One region of the Kitasatospora sp. NPDC056273 genome, then DNA from elsewhere that is predicted to be linked to it. Evidence: riboswitches for the same ligand, from Rfam matches in the RefSeq annotation. Region 1 holds a riboswitch; each other region holds the start of a gene.

What was found. Region 1 has a riboswitch for S-adenosylmethionine ahead of thrC (threonine synthase). Riboswitches for the same ligand answer to the same signal wherever they lie in the genome.
Region 2: it holds a riboswitch for S-adenosylmethionine, as region 1 does, so the genes downstream of both, ACFCY1_RS08690 (aminotransferase class V-fold PLP-dependent enzyme) here and thrC (threonine synthase) in region 1, are expected to answer to the same signal.
Region 3: it holds a riboswitch for S-adenosylmethionine, as region 1 does, so the genes downstream of both, ACFCY1_RS20140 (IclR family transcriptional regulator) here and thrC (threonine synthase) in region 1, are expected to answer to the same signal.

The regions. Positions count from the first base shown of each region.
Region 1 is NZ_JBHJSJ010000038.1:3,553-10,512, reverse strand. Features, by position in the region: gene groL (chaperonin GroEL) at 1-138, opposite strand, end outside; gene ACFCY1_RS28040 (cold-shock protein) at 486-689, opposite strand; gene ACFCY1_RS28035 (MoaD/ThiS family protein) at 1,228-1,506, opposite strand; gene thrC (threonine synthase) at 1,542-2,822, opposite strand; SAM riboswitch class I at 2,839-2,975, opposite strand; gene ACFCY1_RS28025 (glucosyl-3-phosphoglycerate synthase) at 3,087-4,124, shown strand; gene ACFCY1_RS28020 (trehalose-6-phosphate synthase) at 4,241-5,707, shown strand; gene otsB (trehalose-phosphatase) at 5,694-6,533, opposite strand; gene ACFCY1_RS28010 (DUF3263 domain-containing protein) at 6,896-6,960, opposite strand, start outside.
Region 2 is NZ_JBHJSJ010000007.1:6,025-12,984, forward strand. Features, by position in the region: gene ACFCY1_RS08675 (hypothetical protein) at 1-106, opposite strand, end outside; gene ACFCY1_RS08680 (rhomboid family intramembrane serine protease) at 308-1,090, shown strand; gene ACFCY1_RS08685 (Lrp/AsnC family transcriptional regulator) at 1,132-1,413, shown strand; gene ACFCY1_RS08690 (aminotransferase class V-fold PLP-dependent enzyme) at 1,417-2,799, opposite strand; SAM riboswitch class IV at 2,851-2,969, opposite strand; gene trpD (anthranilate phosphoribosyltransferase) at 3,078-4,154, opposite strand; gene ACFCY1_RS08700 (hypothetical protein) at 4,270-4,695, opposite strand; gene ACFCY1_RS08705 (heme-copper oxidase subunit III) at 5,092-5,712, shown strand; gene ACFCY1_RS08710 (c-type cytochrome) at 5,900-6,709, shown strand; gene ACFCY1_RS08715 (ubiquinol-cytochrome c reductase iron-sulfur subunit) at 6,718-6,960, shown strand, end outside.
Region 3 is NZ_JBHJSJ010000021.1:1,254-8,213, reverse strand. Features, by position in the region: gene ACFCY1_RS20150 (BTAD domain-containing putative transcriptional regulator) at 1-2,930, opposite strand, end outside; gene ACFCY1_RS20145 (hypothetical protein) at 3,189-4,394, shown strand; SAM riboswitch class I at 4,480-4,621, shown strand; gene ACFCY1_RS20140 (IclR family transcriptional regulator) at 4,824-5,537, shown strand; gene ACFCY1_RS20135 (threonine/serine exporter family protein) at 5,721-6,960, opposite strand, start outside.

The sequences.
Region 1 (6,960 bases):
GGGGGCGCCCCACTTCTTCTCCAGCACGACGTTGCGGCCCTTGGGGCCGAGCGTGACCTTCACGGCGTCGGCGAGCTGGTTCATGCCACGCTCAAGGCCGCGGCGAGCTTCCTCATCAAAGGCGATGATCTTGGCCATCTGAAGTGGTCCTCCGGGACACGGTCGACTGCTCGGACCAAGGGGTGCCCGCGACGGACGGCCCTGGTGTGCGGGGGTCCATTCCCCTACCGCTCCCGGGGGCCTCACCGACCCGGTCCGCTGTCACTCTCACGCTGTGAGTGCTAACGCCAATGATTAGCACTCCGGGTGGTCGAGTGCAAGCCCAATCGACGATCCGCGAGCCGTCGCCGGAGCCCCGCCCGAGCCCCTGCGGAGCCGCGTCGGGGAACGCCGACGGGCCCGTACGACACGCGTCGCACGGGCCCGTCGAGAAGCGAGTGGTCACCAGCCGTAGGGCCGCGCCGAGCTCCTGGAGTCGGAAGGGGTCAGACCGCCGCGCGGACCATGTCCGCCTGCGGGCCCTTCTGTCCCTGGGAGATCTCGAACTCGACCCGCTGGCCCTCCTCGAGGGTGCGGTAGCCGTCCATCTGGATCGCGCTGTAGTGGACGAAGACGTCCGCACCACCGTCGACCGCGATGAAGCCGTAGCCCTTCTCCGCGTTGAACCACTTGACGGTGCCCTGAGCCATTCCGAACTCCCCTAGTGCTGTGCTGGCCCTTCACGTGCCCGCAGGTCGCGGGCCCGGGTTGGTTGAAGGCCGGCCCGGGGAACCCCCCCTGGGCGCAGCCGTGCACGCCGCAACCATCCGCGCGGAACGCCGGGCGGCCTCCGGTGAGCGGGTGATTGCGTCGACCGCCGCTGAATGTATCCGGATCGACGCCCTCTGCAACAGGGCCAACCGCCGGTAATTCCGCCAAGGCGTCAAGGGACAGGACGGATCGAATCGGAATAATCTCGGCATTCCACGCCGGACATAGCGGACGAATTACTCAAATGCCCGCGCGAATTCTGACATCTGCCTGACATGTTTCACGGTCCGCCCCCGGCGGCCGGACGCCCCCGGGCCGAGCACTGCGGGGGCCGAAAGGGAAACCCTGTTCCCAGCCGAGCCACACTCTACTCCGACTCGACCCGGAAATATTCCCGCCGGAATGCGAGCGGTCGCCCGCGCATACGGAGAACGGATTTCCGTACGCGCGGGCGACCGCGGGTTCTGCTTTGTCGGCTCAGCAGCCGCCGGCCACCGCCGGGATGATCGAGACGCTGGCGCCGTCCTTGATCTCGGTCGCCAGACCCTCGGCGAAGCGCACGTCGTCGTCGTTCACGTAGACGTTCACGAAGCGGCGCAGCTTGCCGGTGTCGTCCAGGATGCGGGCCGCGATGCCCGCGTGGTTCTTCTCCAGGTCGGCGACGACCTCGGCCAGGGTGGCACCCTCGGCGGTCACCTCGGCGGCGCCGTCGGTGTAGGTGCGCAGGATGGTGGGGATGCGGACGGTGGCGCTCATGACTCTCCTAGCGGGGGCGGGGCCTATCGGGTGGTTCAGGCGGACACGAGGCCGGCGGCGCGGAACGAGTCCAGCGTCGGGCGGATGACGGCGGTCATCCCGGAATCGGAGACGGCGTCCAGGGTCTTCAGCCCGTCGCCGGTGTTGATCGCGACGGTCTCCTTGGCCGGGTCCAGCTGCCCGGTCTCGACCAGCTTCTTCAGCACGCCGACGGTCACCCCGCCCGCGGTCTCGGCGAAGATCCCCTCGGTCCGCGCCAGCAGCCGGATCGCCGCCACAACCTCGGCGTCCGTGACGTCCTCCACGGCGCCACCGGTACGGCGGGCGATGTCCAGCACGTACGGGCCGTCGGCCGGGTTGCCGATCGCCAGCGACTTGGCGATGGTGTCCGGCTTCACCGGCTTGATCACGTCCCGGCCGGCCTTGAACGCGGCCGACACCGGCGAGCAGCCCTCCGCCTGGGCGCCGAAGACCTTGTACGGCCGGTCCTCGACCAGGCCGAGCCTGATCAGCTCCTGGAGCCCCTTGTCGATCTTCGTCAGCTGCGAGCCCGAGGCGATCGGGATCACGATCTGCTCCGGTAGCCGCCAGCCGAGCTGCTCGCAGATCTCGTACGCCAGCGTCTTGGAGCCCTCGCCGTAGTACGGCCGCAGGTTCACGTTGACGAAGCCCCAGCCCTCGCCGGCCGGGTCGCCGATCAGCTCCGAGCAGAAGCGGTTCACGTCGTCGTAGTTGCCCTCGATGCCGACCAGCTCGCCGCCGTACACCCCGGCCATGACGACCTTGCCCTGCTCCAGGTCGTGCGGGATGAACACGCAGGACCGGAACCCGGCCCGGGCCGCCGCCGCACCCACCGCGCCGGCCAGGTTGCCGGTGGAGGAGCAGGACAGCGTGGTGTAGCCGAACGCCCGGGCCGCCTCGATCGCACACGCGACCACCCGGTCCTTGAACGAGTGCGTCGGGTTCCCGGAGTCGTCCTTGACGTGCAGCTGGGCGGTGAAACCGAGCTCCCGGCCCAGGTTGTCCGCCTTCACCAGCGGGGTCCACCCCGGGTTCAGGTTCGGCTTGGACGCCACGTCGGCCGGCACCGGCAGCAGCGGCGCGTACCGCCAGATGGAGGCCGGACCGGCCTCGATCCGCTTGCGCAGCTCCTCGGCGCCCTCGCTGCCGAACTCGTAGGCGATCTCCAGCGGGCCGAAGCACTCCAGGCACGCGAAGCTGGGGCCGAGCGGGAAGCGGGTGCCGCACTCGCGACAGGACAGCGCGGCGGCCGGGCCGAGGTCGACGGAAACAGGTGCGGCAGTGTCGATAGCCATGATGGCGAGGCCTCTCTCCTCATCTTCCCCGTGGCGCGGTCGCGACACGGGACGGAATTGGCACCTGTCCCGCCGGGGCCTGTCGACAGACAGCCGCGCGAGAAGGTTGCCGGGACGTCAACGGGCCGTTCCCTCAGTCCCTCTGGATGAGCTTGTGAAATTGTGGTGGTGCTCAACGGAGACCCCGGCGTGCAAAGGTCCGACCGCTGTACGAAGACTGTATCCGAAGGCGTCAAACCTGAACGGGACCGTCCGCCAAGCGAGATGACCCGTCCCACCGACCTCGCCGAGGAGATCTCCGTGCCCGCCGAACCGACTCCCGCGCTCCTCCCGCAGGCGGCGTCCTGGCTGCGCCGCCGCTCCTGGAGCGCGGCCGACCGGCCGGTCCGCACCCTGCTCGACGCCAAGGAGCGCACCGGTCGCACGGTCAGCGTGGTCCTCCCCGCCCTGGACGAGGAGGCCACCGTCGGCGACATCGTCCGCACCATCCGCCGCGAGCTGATGGAACGCCTCCCGCTCGTCGACGAACTCGTCGTCGTCGACTCCGGCTCCACCGACGCCACCGCCGCCGTCGCCGCCGAGGCCGGCGCCCGGGTCGAGCACCGCGACGCCGTCCTACCCCGGCTGCCCGCCGTCCCCGGCAAGGGCGAGGTGCTCTGGCGCTCGCTGCTGGTCACCCACGGCGACATCGTCTGCTTCGTCGACGCCGACCTGCGCGAGTTCGACCCGGCCTTCGTCTCCGGCATCATCGGCCCGCTGCTCACCGACGAGTCCATCCAGCTGGTCAAGGCCATGTACGACCGCCCGCTGGAGTCGGAGGGCGCCGTCCTGCCAGCCGGCGGCGGCCGGGTCACCGAACTCGTCGCCCGCCCCCTGCTCAACCTCCACTGGCCGGAACTCGCCGGTTTCGTCCAGCCGCTCGGCGGCGAGTACGCGGCCCGCCGCTCACTGCTCGAACGGCTGCCCTTCCCCACCGGCTACGGCGTCGAACTCGGCCTGCTGGTCGACGCCCTGGAGCTGGCCGGCCTGGACGCCCTCGCCCAGGTGGACGTCGGCGTCCGGCACCACCGCCACCAGGACGGCCAGGCCCTCGGCCGGATGGCCGCCACCATCTACCGGACCGCCCTGGAACGCCTCGACCGCACCCACCGCCTCAAGGCCTCCGCCGACCTCGTCCACCCCCACCTCACCCAGTTCACCCGCGACCCGGAAACCCGCGCCTTCACCGCCCACACCCACCCGGTGACCGCCCTCGAACGCCCCCCGATCCACACCCTCCCCGAGTACGCCGCCCGCCATTAGGGCCTCTCTTTCGGATCATGCCAGGCGCGCGACGTGATCCGAAAGAGAGGCCCTGGGCCCTCTCTTCGACGGGCCGCACGGGTTTGCCACGCCGACCCCACGGCAACATGCCAACCATGGGCGATCTCACGACCAACCGTTCGAGCGTGACCGGCACCGCCCCCGTCCTGGTGGCGTCCAACCGGGGACCGGTGTCCTTCAGCACCGCCGACGACGGCACGCTGACCCTGCGCCGCGGCGGCGGCGGCCTGGTCTCCGGCCTCTCCGCCATCGACGACCCGAACGCCGTCTGGGTCTGCGCCGCCCTCGACGACTCCGACCGCAGGGCCGCCGCCGAGGCACCCCACGGCCGCCTCGACCTGGCCGGCCACGAGGTCGGCGGCCAGGCCGTACGGATGCTGGACATCGACCCGCTGACCTTCGCCCGCGCCTACAACGGCGTCGCCAACTCCACCCTCTGGTTCGTCCACCACCTGCTCTACGCGACCCCCACCGCGCCCTCCTTCGACGCCGCCTTCCGCACCGAATGGGCCGCCTACCGGGCCTACAACGAGGCCTTCGCCGAAGCCCTCGCCGCCGAGGCCGCCCCGAACGCCGCCGTCCTCGTCCAGGACTACCACCTCTCCCTGGTCCCGGCCCTGCTCCGCGAAGCCCGCCCCGACCTGCGGATCGGCCACTTCTCGCACACCCCCTGGGCCCCGCCCGAGTACTACCGGATGCTGCCCGACGACGTCGCCCGGGCCGTCCTCACCGGCATCCTCGGTGCCGACCGGGCCGGCTTCCTGACCCAGCGCTGGGCCCGCGCCTTCGCCGCCTGCTGCGAGGACCTCCTCGGCGCGACCGTCGACCACGACGCGCTCACCGTCACCGTCGACGGCCGCACCACGCGCCTCGGCGTCCACGCCCTCGGCGCCGACGCCGACTTCCTGCGCGAGCGCGCCCACCGCCCCGACGTCGACGAACGCCTCGCCGCCCTCCGCGCGGCCGTCGGCGACCGCCGCACCATCGTCCGGGTCGACCGCACCGAGCTGAGCAAGAACATCGTCCGCGGCCTCCAGGCCTACCGGCACCTGCTCCGCACCCGCCCCGAGTGGCACGACCGGGTGGTGCACATCGCCTTCGCCTACCCGTCCCGCACCGACCTCGCCGAGTACCGCGCCTACACGGCCGCCGTCCAGCGGCTGGCCGAGGAGATCGACGCCGAGTTCGCCACCCCCGCCTGGCGGCCCCTGATCCTCCACGTCGACGACGACTTCCCGCGCTCCCTCGCCGCCTACCGGCTGGCCGACGTCGCCCTGGTCAACCCCATCCGCGACGGCATGAACCTGGTCGCCAAGGAGGTCCCGGTGGTCTCCGACCACGGCTGCGCCCTCGTCCTCTCCCGCGAGGCCGGCGCCCACGCCGAACTCAAGGACGACGCCCTCACCGTCAACCCCTACGACGTCATCGCCACCGCCGAGGCCCTCCACGCCGGCCTCACCATGAGCCCGGAGGAGCGCGCCGACCGCACCAAGCGCCTGGTGGCGGCGGCCACCGCGCTCCCCCCGCAGCAGTGGTTCCTGGACCAGCTCAACGCGCTGTGAGCGCGTCCGCCAAGGCCCCCAACAGCTCCACCACGCCCTCCGGCCCGGCGACCACCAGGTCCGCCCGGTCCGCCAGCTCCCGCACCGGCGCGTCCCCCACCGCGCCGGCGCAGACCAGCACCCCGGCCACGCCCTCGCCGCGCAGCTCCTCCACCGCGGCGAAGGCCGCCACGTCCCCCAGGTCGTCCCCCGCGTAGAGCACCGACCGCGCCCCCCGCTCGCGCAGGAACCCGGTCAGCGCCGCCCCCTTGTCCACCCCCGGCGGCCGCAGCTCCAGCACCAGCCGCCCGGGCTCCACCACCAGCCCGTGCCCGGCCGCCAGCTCCCCCACCGGCGCCCGCAGCAGCTCCAACGCCTCCTCCGGCGCCGCCGTCCGCCGGGTGTGCACGGCCACCGACCGCCCCTTGTCCTCCACCCACGTCCCCTCGGGCGCCCCCACCCGCTCCAGCACCCCCGGCAGCACCGCCCGCACCCGCGCCACCCCCGGATGCACCTCCGGCGCCGACAGCTCCCCGCCCTCCCACCGCTCGGCCCCGTAGTGCCCCAGCACCACCACCCCCGGCAGGTCCGCGAACCCCCCGTACTCCACCGCCACCCCGGCCGGCCGCCCCGTCACCACCACGACGCCCCCCACCACCGGCGCCAGCCGCCGCAACACCCCCACCACCCCCGGATGCGCCCGCGCCCGCCCCGGATCCGCCACGATCGGCGCCAGCGTCCCGTCGAAGTCCAACCCGATCACGGCATCCCCGGGCGCGCCCAGCACCGCCCGCACCCCGTCCCGCCCAGCCCCGGTCCCCGGCACGAACATCTCTTCAAAGCCCATACCGAAGCCCTACCCCGGAGCCCCCCACTCCGCACCCCGGCCTCCCCGGAGCCCCCGCACCCCGGCCTCCCCACCTCCCCACCAGGGCCACCTCCCCCACCCCCCACCCACCCGCCCCTCCCCCACCCACCGCAACCACCCACCCACCCCTCGATTCACCCGGCGAGAGGGACGCGCTGCGGGAGGGGGTGGCGCAGGGGGTGGCCGCGGAGAGGGGCGTGACGGGTGATTTTCAGACTGCCAACGGTGGTAGCCCCCCACCCACAGGGTTGGCAGTCTGAAAATCATCCAGCCCCCGGAGCGACCACCCCCGGAGCCACCCCCGGCCCCCCACCCTCCCGAGAGCCCGAACCCCCCACCCGTCAACGGGCCCCCCGCCGGGCCTCCCGCACCCGCCGCAGCCGGTTCACCAGCACCGGCGCGTGCG
Region 2 (6,960 bases), on a different contig from region 1:
GCAGGAACTCGGTCACCCGCGCGGTGCGGGTCACGTCGAAGCGGGTGAGATTGCCGCACAGGGTGCAGCGCCAGCGCGTCTCGGCGGTCAGAGCGGGGACGGTCATCGGGGGTCCTCTCGGGTGGTCCCTGGGTGGGGCAGGCGCTCCCCCCGGAGCCCCGGCGTCGGCGGCGGGAGGCGGGAATGCCCGCCCCAAGCCTATTGCCTGGGGCAACCGTCGCGACCACCGGTTGCCTGAACACCCGGGCTAGTCCACCTGCCGTAAACCGCCGTGTCACCTGCGGCGCCCGGAGGGATGCTTGGCCGCATGGCGCTCGCGGTCCCCGACCACACCGCCGCCCGGGGCGGCCGCCCGGCGGCGACCGCCCCCGTGGTCAGCTACGCCCTGATCGCCCTCAACACCCTGGTCTTCCTGCTCGGCCCGGCCGCGGGGCTCAACCCGCTGTACGGCACCGGCCAGGCCCGGGTCTGCGCGGAGCAGCGGTACGAGCAGCGCTGGGGCGCCGTCCCGGCCGAGGTGCTGGCCGGACGGCCGCTGACCGCCGAACAGCTCGCCGAGGCCCCCGACCCGGTCCCCGGCTGCCCGGCCGCCCCGACCCCGGGCAAGCGCCCGGCGCTGTCCGTCCTCACCGGGCTCTTCCTGCACGCCGGCTGGCTGCACCTGCTCGGGAACCTGCTCTTCCTCCAGGTCTTCGGCCCCACCGTCGAACGGCGGCTGGGCCGGGCCCGGTACGCCGTCTTCTACCTGGCCGCCGGCAGCCTGACCACGTACGGCTTCGCGCTCGCCGAGGCGCACTCGCCGAACTCCACCCGGGTGCTCATCGGGGCCTCCGGGGCGATCGCCGCCGCCCTCGGCGCCTACCTGCGCCTCCACCCCCGGGCCCGGGTGACCACCCTCGTCCCGCTGCTGTTCTTCCTGCCGCTGCGCTTCCCGGCCTGGCTGGTGCTCGGCCTCTGGTTCGTCCTGCAGTGGTGGTCGGTGCACGCGGCCGGCCCCGGGGTGGCGTACCTGGTCCACGTGATCGGCTTCTCGGCCGGGTTCCTCTACGCCTGCACCGTGGTCCGCCACCCCCCGCGACGACCGGGCTGACGCCCGATACGCTGGCGGCACCCCACAAAGGAGCCCGAACTGTGATCACCGCCATCGTCCTGATCAAGACCAGTGTCGACCGCATCCCGGAGATCGCCGAATCCATCGCCGCCATCGACGGCGTGAGCGAGGTCTACTCGGTGACGGGGGGCTACAACCTGGTGGCGATGGTGCGGGTGCGCCGGCACGACGACCTGGCCGAGGTCATCCCGGGCCGGCTCAACAAGGTCCCGGGCGTGGCCCACACCGAGACCCAGATCGCCTTCCGCACCTACTCCCAGCACGACCTGGAGGCCGCCTTCGCCCTCGGCCTGGACGAGTAGCGGTCAGCCCTCGGCGCGCCGGCCCCGCTCGACCTGCACGGTGGCGACGCAGCGCCCGCCCTCGTTGCGGTAGTTCCACGCCGCGCCCTCCGTGACCAGCTCCCGGACGGCGGTCAGGAAGCGGTCGACGTGCTCGTCCGGCGTCCCGGCGCCGAAGCTCACCCGGATCGCGTTCAGGCTGCGCTCGCCCGGCAGCGACGGCTCGGGCGCACCACACTCGGACGGTGCCTCGTCCTCGTCGCCCAGCAGCGTGCGCACCAGCGGGTGGGCGCAGAACAGGCCGTCGCGCACCCCGATGCCGTACTCGGCGGACAGCGCGGCGGAGAAGTGCGAGCTGTTCCAGTCCCGGACGACGAAGGACAGCACGCCCACCCGGGCGGAGCCCTCGCCGAACAGGTTCAGCACCTTGACCTGCGGGATCTCGGCCAGCCCGGCCGTCAGCCGGGCGATCAGCTGCTGCTCGCGGGCCTCCAGCCCGTCGAAGCCGGCCTCGGTCAGCGCCCGGCAGGCCGAGGCGATCGCGTAGGCGCCGATGACGTTCGGCGAGCCGGCCTCGTGCCGGGCCGGGCCGGTGTGCCACTGCACGGCCACCGAGCCGTCGGCCTCCCGGGCCACCGTCCGGGTCGCCCCGCCGCCGGCCAGGTACGGCTCGGCCGCGTCCAGCCAGTCCGCCCGGCCGGCCAGCACCCCGGCGCCGAACGGCGCGTAGATCTTGTGGCCGGAGAAGGCGATCCAGTCGACGTCCAGCTCGCGCACCGAGACCCGGTGGTGCGGCGCCAGCTGGGCGGCGTCCAGCACCACCCGGGCGCCGTGCCGGTGCGCGGTCGCGGTCAGCTCGGCGACCGGCCACAGCTCGCCGGTCACGTTGGAGGCGCCGGTGACGCAGAGCAGCTTGGGGCCCTCGGGCGCCTCGGCGAGCGCGGCGTCCAGCGCGGCCACCGCCTCGGCCCGCGAGCGCGGCGCCCGCAGGTAGGTGACGTCCAGTCCGGCGTGCGCCCAGGGCAGCAGCGAGGCGTGGTGCTCGGTCTCGAAGGCGAACACCCGGGTGCCGGCCGGGACGGCGGAGGCCAGCAGGTTGAGCGAGTCGGTGGTGGCCCGGGTGAAGACCACCTGGTCTCCCTCGCGCAGGTCGAGGAACTCGCCGACGGTGCGGCGGCTCTGCTCGAACAGGTCGGTGGACAGCTGGGAGAGGTACCCGGCCCCGCGGTGGACGCTGCCGTAGTACGGCGCGTAGGCGGCGACGTCGTCCCACACCCGCTGGAGCGCCGGCGAGCTCGCCGCGTAGTCGAGCGCCGCGTAGCCGACCTTCTCACCGCTGGCGAGCGGGACCTGGACGTCGGCGCCGAGGACGGCGAGCGGGGTGCGGATTTCGGTGGCCAGAGACATGGGGATGCACTCCTTCTGGGGCAAGGGACCCCGGGAGTGCTAGTCGTCGGGCGTCCGCGCTTGTCGCACGGACGGCTTGCCGTGACGACCCGGTCCTCACCCAGGGCACCCCGCCACGGACGGAGGGTTGCCGGACAGCCAGCTGGGGCTTGGCGCTGTCACTCATGACCTGGCGAAGACTCTAGGCCGGGTCCACCGGGTGGTCAAACGGGCATCCAGCATCCGGACAGCACGGGAGCCCGCGCCGGCGTACCGGCACGGGCTCCCCAACTGCCGCCTCAGGCCCGGCTGGTGGCCTCCGACCAGCGCCGCAGCAGGTCCTGCGCGGCACCGGAGTCGATCGCCTTCGCGGCCCGCTCCATGCCGGCCGCCAGCTGCTCGGTGAGCGGCGCGTCGCCCAGCTCCAGCGCGACCAGCGCCGCCGCCGTGTTCAGCAGGACGGCGTCCCGCACCGGCCCGTGCTCGCCGGCCAGCAGCCGCCGCGCGACCTCGGCGTTGTACGAGGCGTCCGCCCCGCGCAGCGCCTCGATGCCGACCAGCTCGATGCCCACGTCCCGCGGGTCGAAGGTGGACTCGGTGACGACCCCGTCGCGCACCAGCCAGACCTGCGAGGTGGTGGTGATGGTCAGCTCGTCCAGCCCGTCGTCGCCGCGGAAGACCAGCGCGGTGGCGCCCCGCCGGGCCAGCACCCCGGCGATCAGCCCGGACAGCCGGGTGTCGAAGCAGCCGATGGCGTGCGCGGTGACCTTGGCCGGGTTGGTCAGCGGGCCGAGGATGTTGAAGGCGGTCGGCACCCCGAGGTCGCGCCGCGCGGTGGCGGCGTGCCGCATCGAGGGGTGGAACTTCGCCGCGAAGCAGAAGGTCAGCCCGACCTCCTCGGCCACCTCGGCGACCCGCCGGGGGGAGAGGTCCAGCGCCACCCCGAGCTTCTCCAGCACGTCCGAGGAGCCGCTGGTCGAGGAGGCCGACCGGTTGCCGTGCTTGACCACCTTGGCGCCGGCGGCCGCCGCGACGATCGCCGACATGGTGGAGATGTTGACGGTCTTCGCCCGGTCCCCGCCGGTGCCGACGATGTCCACCGCCGGGCCGGGGATCTCCAGCGGCTCGGCGTGCGCGTACATCGCGTCGACCAGGCCGGCGATCTCCTCGACCGACTCGCCCTTGGCCCGCAGCGCGATCATGAACCCGGCCACCTGGACGGGGGACGCCTCGCCGCTCATGATCCGGTCCATCGCCCACGCGGTGGACGAGCGGTCGAGGTCCTCCCCCTGCAACAGTGCCGCCAGGAGGTCCGGCCAGGTGCGGACCACCTGCGCGGGGTCGCTACCGCCGTTCGCAGGGTTCACGTTCACCATGGCTGACTCCAGCTGTTGTCGGTTCCCCGCTCCGGGGACGTCCGTACGGATGGAGCCAGCCTATCGAGCGGAGCGCCCGCTTCTACCCCTGTCTTTCCTACTCCTGGCGCGGATTTCAGCGGACGGCCGGAGTCCGCTTCGCCAGCCGGTCCCGCAGCAGGGTGGCGACCGCCCCGGCCAGCGCCACCGGCTCCACCGGACGGGAGATCGCGGCGTCGGCCCGGCTCCAGGCGGCCAGCCAGGAGTCCTGCGGCCGGCCGATCAGCACCAGGACCGGCGGGCAGCCGTAGATCTCGTCCTTGAGCTGGCGCCCGAGGCCCAGCCCGCCGGCCGGGACGGCCTCGCCGTCCAGCACGCAGAGGTCCACTCCCCCCTTCTCCAGTGCCTTGAGCACCGCGGGGGTGGTCGCGCACTCCAGGTAGGACAGTTCCGGAAGGTCCTCGGCAGGGCGGCGGCCGAGCGCCGTCAGCACCTGCTCGCGGGTGTTGCGGTCGTCGCTGTAGACGAGGACGGTGAGCGTCTCATCGGTCGTGTACGCCATGGGCCCTGCTCCCTCAAGTGTGATCCGGACCACGTTCGCCTGATCCGGATGCTACTCCCGATCACCCTCCGCCGAGTCCCCCTCGCGCACGTTCCTCCTCAAGCCGCCGCGCCCCGGACTCACCCGCCTGGAGGACGGCCCGTCACCCGACCCCGCCCGGTCCACCCGTACGGCTCACCCGGACGCCCTCCCCCCTACCTCCCTCGGCTACTCCGACCGTGCACCGGCGCGCCGGGCAACGGGGTCCAGGCTCCTCCGAGGAACCATCAGAAAAGGGACACGCCGCTGCTCACCCCCCGTACGGGCACCCCGTCGCCCCCCAAGCGGGCATACCGCACGCACCGGACACTCCGAGGGACACCCCCCGACGTGAAGACGGAATAAGGGACCGACATAATGTCCGTCGTGGCGACAGCAACAGCAGTAGAAACCGGGCACGCGCACGGATCGGTCAACCGGCCGAACATGGTCAGCGTCGGAACGATCGTCTGGCTCAGTTCCGAGTTGATGTTCTTCGCGGCCCTCTTCGCGATGTACTTCACGCTCCGCTCCGTCAAGGGGCCGGAGTTCTGGACCGAGAAGGCCCACGCCCTCAACGTGCCCTTCTCCTCGGTCAACACCACGATCCTGGTGCTCTCCTCGCTGACCTGTCAGCTCGGCGTGTTCGCCGCCGAGCGCGGAGACGTGAAGAAGCTCCGGGCGTGGTTCATCCTCACGTTCGCCATGGGCGCGGTCTTCATCGGCGGCCAGGTCTTCGAGTACACCGAGCTGGTCAAGAAGGACGGCCTGTCGCTGTCCTCCGACCCGTACGGCACGGTGTTCTACCTGACCACCGGCTTCCACGGGCTGCACGTGACGGGTGGTCTGATCGCCTTCCTGCTGGTCCTGGGACGGACGTACGCAGCCAAGCGCTTCACGCACGAGCAGGCCACCGCCGCGATCGTCGTGTCGTACTACTGGCACTTCGTCGACGTCGTGTGGATCGGCCTGTTCGCGACCATCTACCTGATCAAGTAACCAGCTGATCAGGTCGCTGGCCACCGGCTGCGGCCCCCGCCCTCACCGGCGACGGGCCGCTTCTGCCGGTGCCGACGCTCCCACCGACCGACCGCGCGCGCAGCCCTAGACAGGCAGCCTCGTGCCGGCCAGACCGGCCGCCGGGTGCACCCACCAGTCGACCAGATCCTGACACCGGGGTTATTCCGTGAAAAAGCTCTCCGCACGACGGCGCCACCCATTGGCGGCGCTGGTCGTCCTACTTCTCGCCCTGGCGGCAACCGGGGGGCTGTACGCCGCGTTCGCGCCCGCCGACAAGGCGCAGGCCGACGTCGCCGCGCAGTCGCTCGCGATCGATGAGGGCAAGAAGCTCTTCGCCGTGGGCTGCTCCTCCTGCCACGGCCTGAACGGCCAGGGCAGCAGTGACGGTCCGAGCCTGGTCGGCGTCGGCTCCGCCGCTGTCGACTTCCAGGTCGGCACCGGCCGCATGCCGGCCCAGCAGCCCGGCGCCCAGGTCCCGCGCAAGAAGAACATCTACTCGCAGGCGGAGATCGACCAGCTCGCCGCCTTCGTCGCCTCCCTCGGTCCCGGCCCGGTGACCCCGACGGAGGAGCAGTTCACCTCGACCAACCCCGAGGACGTCTCCAAGGGTGGCGAGCTGTTCCGCACCAACTGCGCCCAGTGCCACAACTTCGCCGGCCAGGGTGGTGCCCTGACCAAGGGCAAGTACGCCCCCTCGCTGGAGGGCGTGGACGCCAAGCACATCTACGAGGCCATGCAGACCGGCCCGCAGAACATGCCGTCGTTCCCGGACACCACCATGCCCGAGGAGCAGAAGAAGCAGATCGTGGCCTTCGTCCGCCACACCACCAACGATGAGCCCAACCCCGGCGGTCTCACCCTGGGCAGCCTCGGTCCGGTGACCGAGGGTCTGTTCGGCTGGATCTTCGGCCTCGGCACGCTCATCGCGGTCGCGATCTGGGTCGCCGCCCACACCACCAAGGCCAAGAAGTCATGAGCCACGACATGTCAGAAGAGAAGCTCCCGGAGCCGCACGGCTCCGCCGGCGAGGTGGCCGACCACGGCAGCCCGTTCGCCGACCCGGGCCTGCCGGCCCACGAGCCCCGTCGCACCGACATCGACGAGAAGGCCGCGTCGCGTGCCGAGCGCCAGGTCTCGCTGATGTTCGTGGTCTCGATGCTCGCCACCGTCGGGTTCATCGCCTCGTACGTGGCCATCGACCCGGACAAGATCGTCTACATCTTCCCG
Region 3 (6,960 bases), on a different contig from region 1:
CGGCCGAGCGAGCGCAGACTGTCCGCCATCCGGTAGCGGGCGTGCCCGGCCCGGGCCCGCAGACCGGACGCCGAGGCCACCGCCAGGCACTCGCCGAACCAGGTGACCGCCTCCTCGTGCCGCCCCAGCCCGTGCAGCGCCAGCCCCAGCACGTACAGCGTGTACGCCCGGCCCGGATCGTCGTTCCGGGTCCGCAGCTCGGCCAGCGCCTCGTGGCAGATCGGCACCGCCTCGGCGGCCCGCCCGCTGCGCACCCGGGCCAGCGCCGCGTTCACCGTCGTCACCAGCGCCCCGGAGCGGTGGCCGAGTTCGCGGGCCAGCAGCAGCGCCTCGTCGTAGTGCCCGACGGCCTCGTCGTAGCGGCTGAGGAACTGGCAGACCAGGCCGAGGTCGTTCAGCGCCTGGCGCAGGATCACCGTGTCGCCCGCCGCGCGGGAGGCGGCCACCGCCAGCCGGGAGGCCTCCTCCGCCTCCTCCAGCCGGGTGGCGGCCAGGGCGACGTTGCCGCGCAGGAAGTGCGCCCGACCAGCTGCCCGGTGGTCGGCGCGGTGGACCGCGGCGGCGGCCAGGGCCTCCGCGGTGGTGGCCAGCTGGCGGCTGGGCGGGGCGAGGACGAACGGCGTGAGCGCGATCAGCAGGTCGATCGCGGCGCGCAGCGGGTCCGTGGTCGGTCCGTCGGAGGGGTCCGGTGCCGGGCCGTCGGAAGGCCCGCCGGTCGGGCCGTCGGTGTCGTCCGCGACGCTCCAGCCCGCCACCTGCGCGGCCAGCGCGATCGCCCCGGAACCCTCCGCCTCGGCCCAGGCCCGCGCCCCGTCCGGCCCGTCCAGCGGGACGCCCGCGCTACGGGCCGGCCCGAGCGCGCCGGCCGCCGGATCCCCGGGGACGGCGTGCTGGAAGGCCGAGCACGCGGTGGCCAGCAGGTGGTCCAGCATCCGGTCGCGGGCCGCCACGGCCGCGCCGGGATCGTCCGGACGGCGCCGGGCGAACGCGCGCAGCAGGTCGTGGAAGCGGTAGCGGCCGGGGAAGGGCGACTCCATCATCGCCACGTCCACCAGGGCCTCCAGCAGGTCCTCGGCGTCGTACTCGTCCAGGTCCAGCAGGGCGGCCGCGGCCTGCAGCCCGAGGTCCGGCCCGTCCACCGAGGCGGCCAGCCGGAACGCCCGGGCCTGGGCGGGCGTCAACTGGCGGTAGCTCAGCTCGAAGGCCGCCGCCACCTCCAGGTCGCCGATCCGCAGCTCGTCGATCCGCCGCCGCTCGACCGCCAGCCGGCGGCCCAGCGTCTGCACCGTCCAGCTCGGCCGGGCCGCCAGCCGGGCCGCCACGATCCGGACCGCGAGCGGGAGGTGGCCGCAGACGAGCAGCAGCTCCCGGGCGGCCTGCGCCTCGGCGGCCAGCCGCTCGGCGCCGATGGTGCGGCCCAGCAGTTCGAGCGCCTCCTCGGGTTCGAAGACGCCGAGGTCGGCCTGGACGGTCGCGGGCAGGCCGGACAGCCGGGTCCGGCTGGTGGTGAGCACGGCGCAGCCGACCGCACCCGGTAGCAACGGTCTGATCTGCGCGGTGTCGTGGACGTTGTCGAGCACCAGCAGCAGCCGCCGGCCGTCCACCGCCGAGCGGAACAGCGCCGAGCGGGCGTCCAGCCCCTCCGGCACCGCGTCGGCCGGCACGCCGAGCGCCACCAGGAAGCCGCTGAGCACCGCCTCCGGATCGGCCGGGGTGGCGTCGGCGCCCCGCAGGTCGACGTAGAGCTGCCCGTCCGGGTAGGCCTCGCGCACCCGGTGGGCGACGTGCAGGGCCAGCGCGGTCTTGCCGACTCCGCCCATGCCGACCACGGTCGCGATCACCAGCGCCTGCTGGCCCGGTGCGCCGGGGTTTCTGTCGGGCGCCCCTCCGTGCGCCCCGCCGAGAGCCTTGCCCAGCCGTTCGACCAGGACCGATCGGCCGGTGAAGTCGGCAGCGTCGGGCGGCAGTTGGGCCGGTCTGGGGGTCGGTGAGCTGCTCCCGGCCGGGGCGGTGTTCCCGGCCGGTGCGGTGGCGGGGGCGTTCGGCGCCGCCGGTCCGGTGGGCGGGTCCGGTGCCTCGGCCCCGGGCGCGGCCGGCTCCGCCGGACCGGCGGCGGCCGGGCCCGGGACGAGCGCGACGGGGACGAGCGCGACGGAGGGTGCCGGGGCGGCGAGCGACGGGTCCCCCTCCAGGATCCGCTGGTGCAGCAGGTCCAGCTCCGCCCCGGGCGCCACCCCCAGTTCGGCCAGGAACAGCTGACGCGCGCCCCGGAACACGGCCAGCGCGTCCGCCTGCCGCCCGGCCTGGTACAGCGCCCGCATCAGCAGCCCGTACGCCCGCTCGTGCAGCGGGTGCTCGGTGGTCAGCGAGGTCAGTTCCGGGATGCATCGGGAGTAGCGCCCCAGCGCCAGGTCCAGGGCGATCCGCTCCTCCAGCAGGGTCAGCCGCAGCTCCTGGAGCCGCTGGCGCTGCCGCTGCGCGAACGGCCCGGGGATGCCGGCCAGCGGCTCGCCCTGCCACAGCTCCAGGGCCTGGTTCAGCAGGTCGCGCGCCTGCTGCGGCTCCCCGGCGGCCGCCGTGCGCTCGGCCTGCGCCGCCAGCTCCTCCGCCTGCGCCGCGTCCACCGCGTGCTTGGGCAGCACCAGCCGGTAGCCGTCCCCGACCGAGGTCAGCACGGTCGGCGCGTCCGGCGCCTCGCCGTGCAGGACCTTGCGCCACCGCCAGGCGTAGGTGCGCACCGTCGTCATCGCGGTGCCCGGCGGCTCCTCGCCCCACAGGGCGTCGATCAGGTCGGTGGCGCTCGCGCCGTGGCCGGGCCGGAGCAGCAGCACCGCCAGCATCGCCTGCTGCTGGGGGCTGCCCACCTTCAGTACGGTCGCGCCGCGCTGCGCCCGCATCAAGCCCAGCACCGAGAACCGGAAATCATCCATGCCTGCACCTGCCCGCTTCATGTGCTCGCCCCCGCCCGCACGTGCCACCCCCGAATTGGTGAGTCCCTATCAACCCACGGGACCTGGCGGGATGTCGAGAGATCGTCGACCCGGTGGTGATCCGGTGTTGATCGGCCGTCGCCACAATCGGTGATGTGGCGCCCGCAGTCGGCCCGGCCCCTCACCGCCGGACCCGCCACGTCCCCGGTCGCCCGGCCGCCGACCGGCGACCCCCACGGCTCTCGGAGGCGGACGCCCATGAACACGGACCGGAACAGCGACCTGAGTACCGGCCGGAAAGCGGATCCGAACGCGGACCGGAACACGGAACCGAGTACGGCGTCGAGCACCGACCGGGTCACGGACCGGCACGGCGGCCTGGACACCGACCTGCTCCACCGCCTGCTCGACGTCGACCCGGCCTGCGGACCCGTCGAACTGCTCCACCGCGCCCGGGGCGAGCGCCACCTCCCGTACCTGGTGCTCGCCGCGCTCGCCCGGGAGGACGTCCGGATGGGCGCGCACGCCCGGGACGAGCTGCGGCGCGCCCGCGACCGGGTCGAGTGTTACGCCCGGGTCGCCCGCGACCTCGCCGACGCCACCGGGGTCCGCCCCATCCGCGACCTGCCGCTGGCCGGCTACTACCCGCCCGACCTGCCCCGGCCGCTGGCCGAGCTCAGCCTCGTCAGCCCCACCGAGGCCTCGCTCTGGCAGGCCGTCAACCGGCTGGTCACCGACCACCCGGTGGAGTCCGTGGAGGTCACCCTGCTCGGCGAGCGCCCCCGGCACACCGCCGTCACCCTGCGCTGGCCGGCCGGGGACCCGCTGCTCGACCCGTGGTACCAGGTGCGGGTCGCGACCGCCGCGCTCCCCGGCGACCTCGCCACCGTCCCGGTCCGCCCCTACCTGGCCGCCGACGACCACGTCGAATGCCTGATCGCCCTCGCCGAGGAAGGGCTCGGGCGCACCTTCCTCGCGGGCGACGTGATCGACGTGGCCCGGCTCGCCGGGCAGCCCTTCGAGCCCGTCGAGACCGCCGCGGTGGTCGCCGCCTACCGGCTCGCCCCGGAGGCCGCCGCCCTCCTCGACCTCGCCGCCGAGCACGTGCCGCTCGGCGCCCTGCGGGACGTCCGCACCGTCCTGGAGGCCGAGGTCGCCCCCGAACTCCGCCGCCGGACCTCTGCCGGCACCCCGCCGTGCCACGGCACCTCGCCGCGCCACGGCACGCTGCTGCGCCGCACCGTCATCCGGCACCAGTGGGACGAGGCGCTGCTGCTCCCGGCCGGCGACGCCACCCTGCTGCTCACCCCGGTCGCCGACTACCTGCTCGGCCCCGAGGGCACCCGGCCCACGGACCGCGAGCGCACCGCCGCCCTCGCCGCCCTGCACGCCTGGGACGCGACCCTCCCCGGCAGCCCGGACGGGGCCCCGTGCACCGGCCTGTCGGGGCCGCGCCACCGCTGAGCCGGCCCCGCGGGGCGTGGTCGAGGGCGGGTCGAGGGCGGGGGGACTTGCCGACCCGCCCCGGATGTCTTGTATCGTTCCTGGCGAATCATCCAGAGGGGTGGAGGGACCGGCCCTACGAAGCCCCGGCAACTCCCCGTTCGACCCGGCGTCCGAAGTACGCGCCGTGTTGGCGGGGGCAGTGCCAACTCCGGCCTGTCGCCACTGTGGCGCGGGAAAGATGAGGAGACACGGTGCTCTCTGTGCTGTCCTTCGCCCGGGCGCTTCCCGCCCCGGTCCTTTCGCGTACCCGTCTCGTGCCCGGCGCAGGCAATCGGCCGACTTCTCCGGCCTGTCCTCGCTGACCACACCCCCCGGCTCCCCGCCAGGAGCCGCCGTGAGCAGCGCGGACCCGCTGCTCCCGGGCCTTGAGACTGGAGTACCCATCCCATGGAGAACACGAGCGGCGTCGGCGTGCTCGACAAGGTCACCTCGATCCTCGGCACCCTGGAGGCCGGGCCCGCCACCCTGGGCGGCCTCGTCGCCGCCACCGGCATGGCGCGGCCCACCGCCCACCGGCTGGCCGTCGCACTCGAACACCACCGCCTGGTCAGCCGGGACGTCCAGGGCCGGTTCATGCTCGGCCCCCGCCTCGGCGAGCTCTCGGCGGCCGCCGGCGAGGACCGGCTGCTGGCCGCGGCCGGCTCGGTCCTCGCCCAGCTGCGGGACGCCACCGGCGAGAGCGCCCAGCTCTACCGGCGGCAGGGCGAGGTCCGGATCTGCGTGGCCGCCGCCGAGCGGCTCACCGGCCTGCGCGACACCGTTCCGGTGGGGGTCACCCTCCCCATGAAGGTCGGCTCCGCCGCCCAGATCCTGCTCGCCTGGGAGGAGCCCGAGCGCCTCCACCGCGGCCTGCAAGGGGCCCGCTTCACCGCCACCGCGCTGAGCGGCGTGCGGCGCCGCGGCTGGGCCCAGTCCGTCGGCGAGCGCGAGGTCGGGGTCGCCTCCGTGGCCGCGCCCGTCCGCGGCCAGTCCAACCGGGTGGTGGCCGCCGTCACGGTCTCCGGGCCGATCGAACGGCTCAGCCGCCACCCCGGTGCCCAGCTCTCCCAGGCCGTCGTCGAGGCGGCCCACCGGCTCACCGAGGCCCTGCGCCAGCCCTGACGGGGGTTCCGAGGCTCTCGGATTCCGAGGTTCCGGGGTTCCCTGGTCATGGGTTCCGAACCTCGGGTTCCGAGACTCCGGGCTCCGGGGCGCACCTCCGCGCGCCCCGGGGCCCGGTTCCGGCCCGTACCGGTCCCGGGTCCGGCTTGGCTCGGGCCCGGCTCGGGCCTGGTTCCGACCGGCTCAGGCCCGGTGCGGCAGGCCGGTGAGGCTGGGACGGGGGATCCGGCTGATCACCGCGCCGATCAGTGTGCCGATCGACACCCCGAAGACCGCCGAGACGGCCGCCAGCAGCGACTGCGCCCCGTTGCCGACCTCGATCTGCGCGGTGTTCAGCAGACCGAAGGAGCCCGGCACGACGATCCAGAACGCCGGGAGGTAGAGCACCTGCCAGAGCGGACCGCCCGGCAGCCAGTGCACCAGGGTGGCCGCGACCGCGGCGGCTACGGCCCCGGCCAGGCCGCCGATCGCCGCGCCGTGCACCGACCCCACCGCCACCTGGGCGGTGACGCTCACCGCGATCACCGCGACGATCCACGGGATGGCCGAGGGCGGGGTGTGGACGTTGACCACCACCCCGGCCACCGCGATCGCCAGCCCCAGCGCGATCACCCACCAGCTCGGCTTGGCCACCTGCACGTTGGCCAGCGCGGTGGACGGCATGCCGATCGCGGTCGCGGCCGCGGCCACCCCGGCGAGGAACAGCGTCAGCTGCACGGCGCCGGAGACCAGCCGGGCGGTGCCCGCGTTGGCCGCGCCGGCGGCGATCTCGGACAGCCCGGTGACCAGCAGCCCGCCCGGCAGCAGGATCGCCAGGGTGGCCACGATCGTCCGCAGCGGCCCGTCCAGCAGCGAGGCCCGCGCGAGCGCCAGGACCAGCAGCGCGACGAGGAAGCCGGCCGTGACGGGCAGCAGCGGCCGCAGGTGCGGCCGCCGCCGGGCGAGCACGGTCAGGCCCACCACGATCAGCGAGCCGAGCCCGGCGGCCAGCACGTTCGCCACCACCGGCTGCAGGAAGATGCAGACCCCGACCCCGACCGGCAGCGCCCCGAAGTCCGCCACCCACGCGGGCCAGCGGGCGGGCGCCCGCCGGATCCGGTCCAGCTCGGCGCGCGCCCGGGGCCCGTCGAGTTCGCCCGCCCGCAGCCGGTGCACCAGGTGGAGGACGTCGGCCGTCTGCTCGAACCGCAGGGTGCCGCCGAGCGGCTGGAACCTGGTGGCGCCGTCCGGGTGCAGGGCCACGAACAGCCCGTTGGTCAGCGCGGCGACCTGGACCTCCGGGGCGCCCAACGCCCGCCCCAGTCCACGGAGTTCGTCCTCGACCTCATGGACGGGCAGGCCGCCGCCCAGCAGGGCTTCGCCCAGGTCGAGCAGGAGACGGCAGAGCGGGTCGGGCGGGGCGTCGGCGTCCCGGACCGATGGA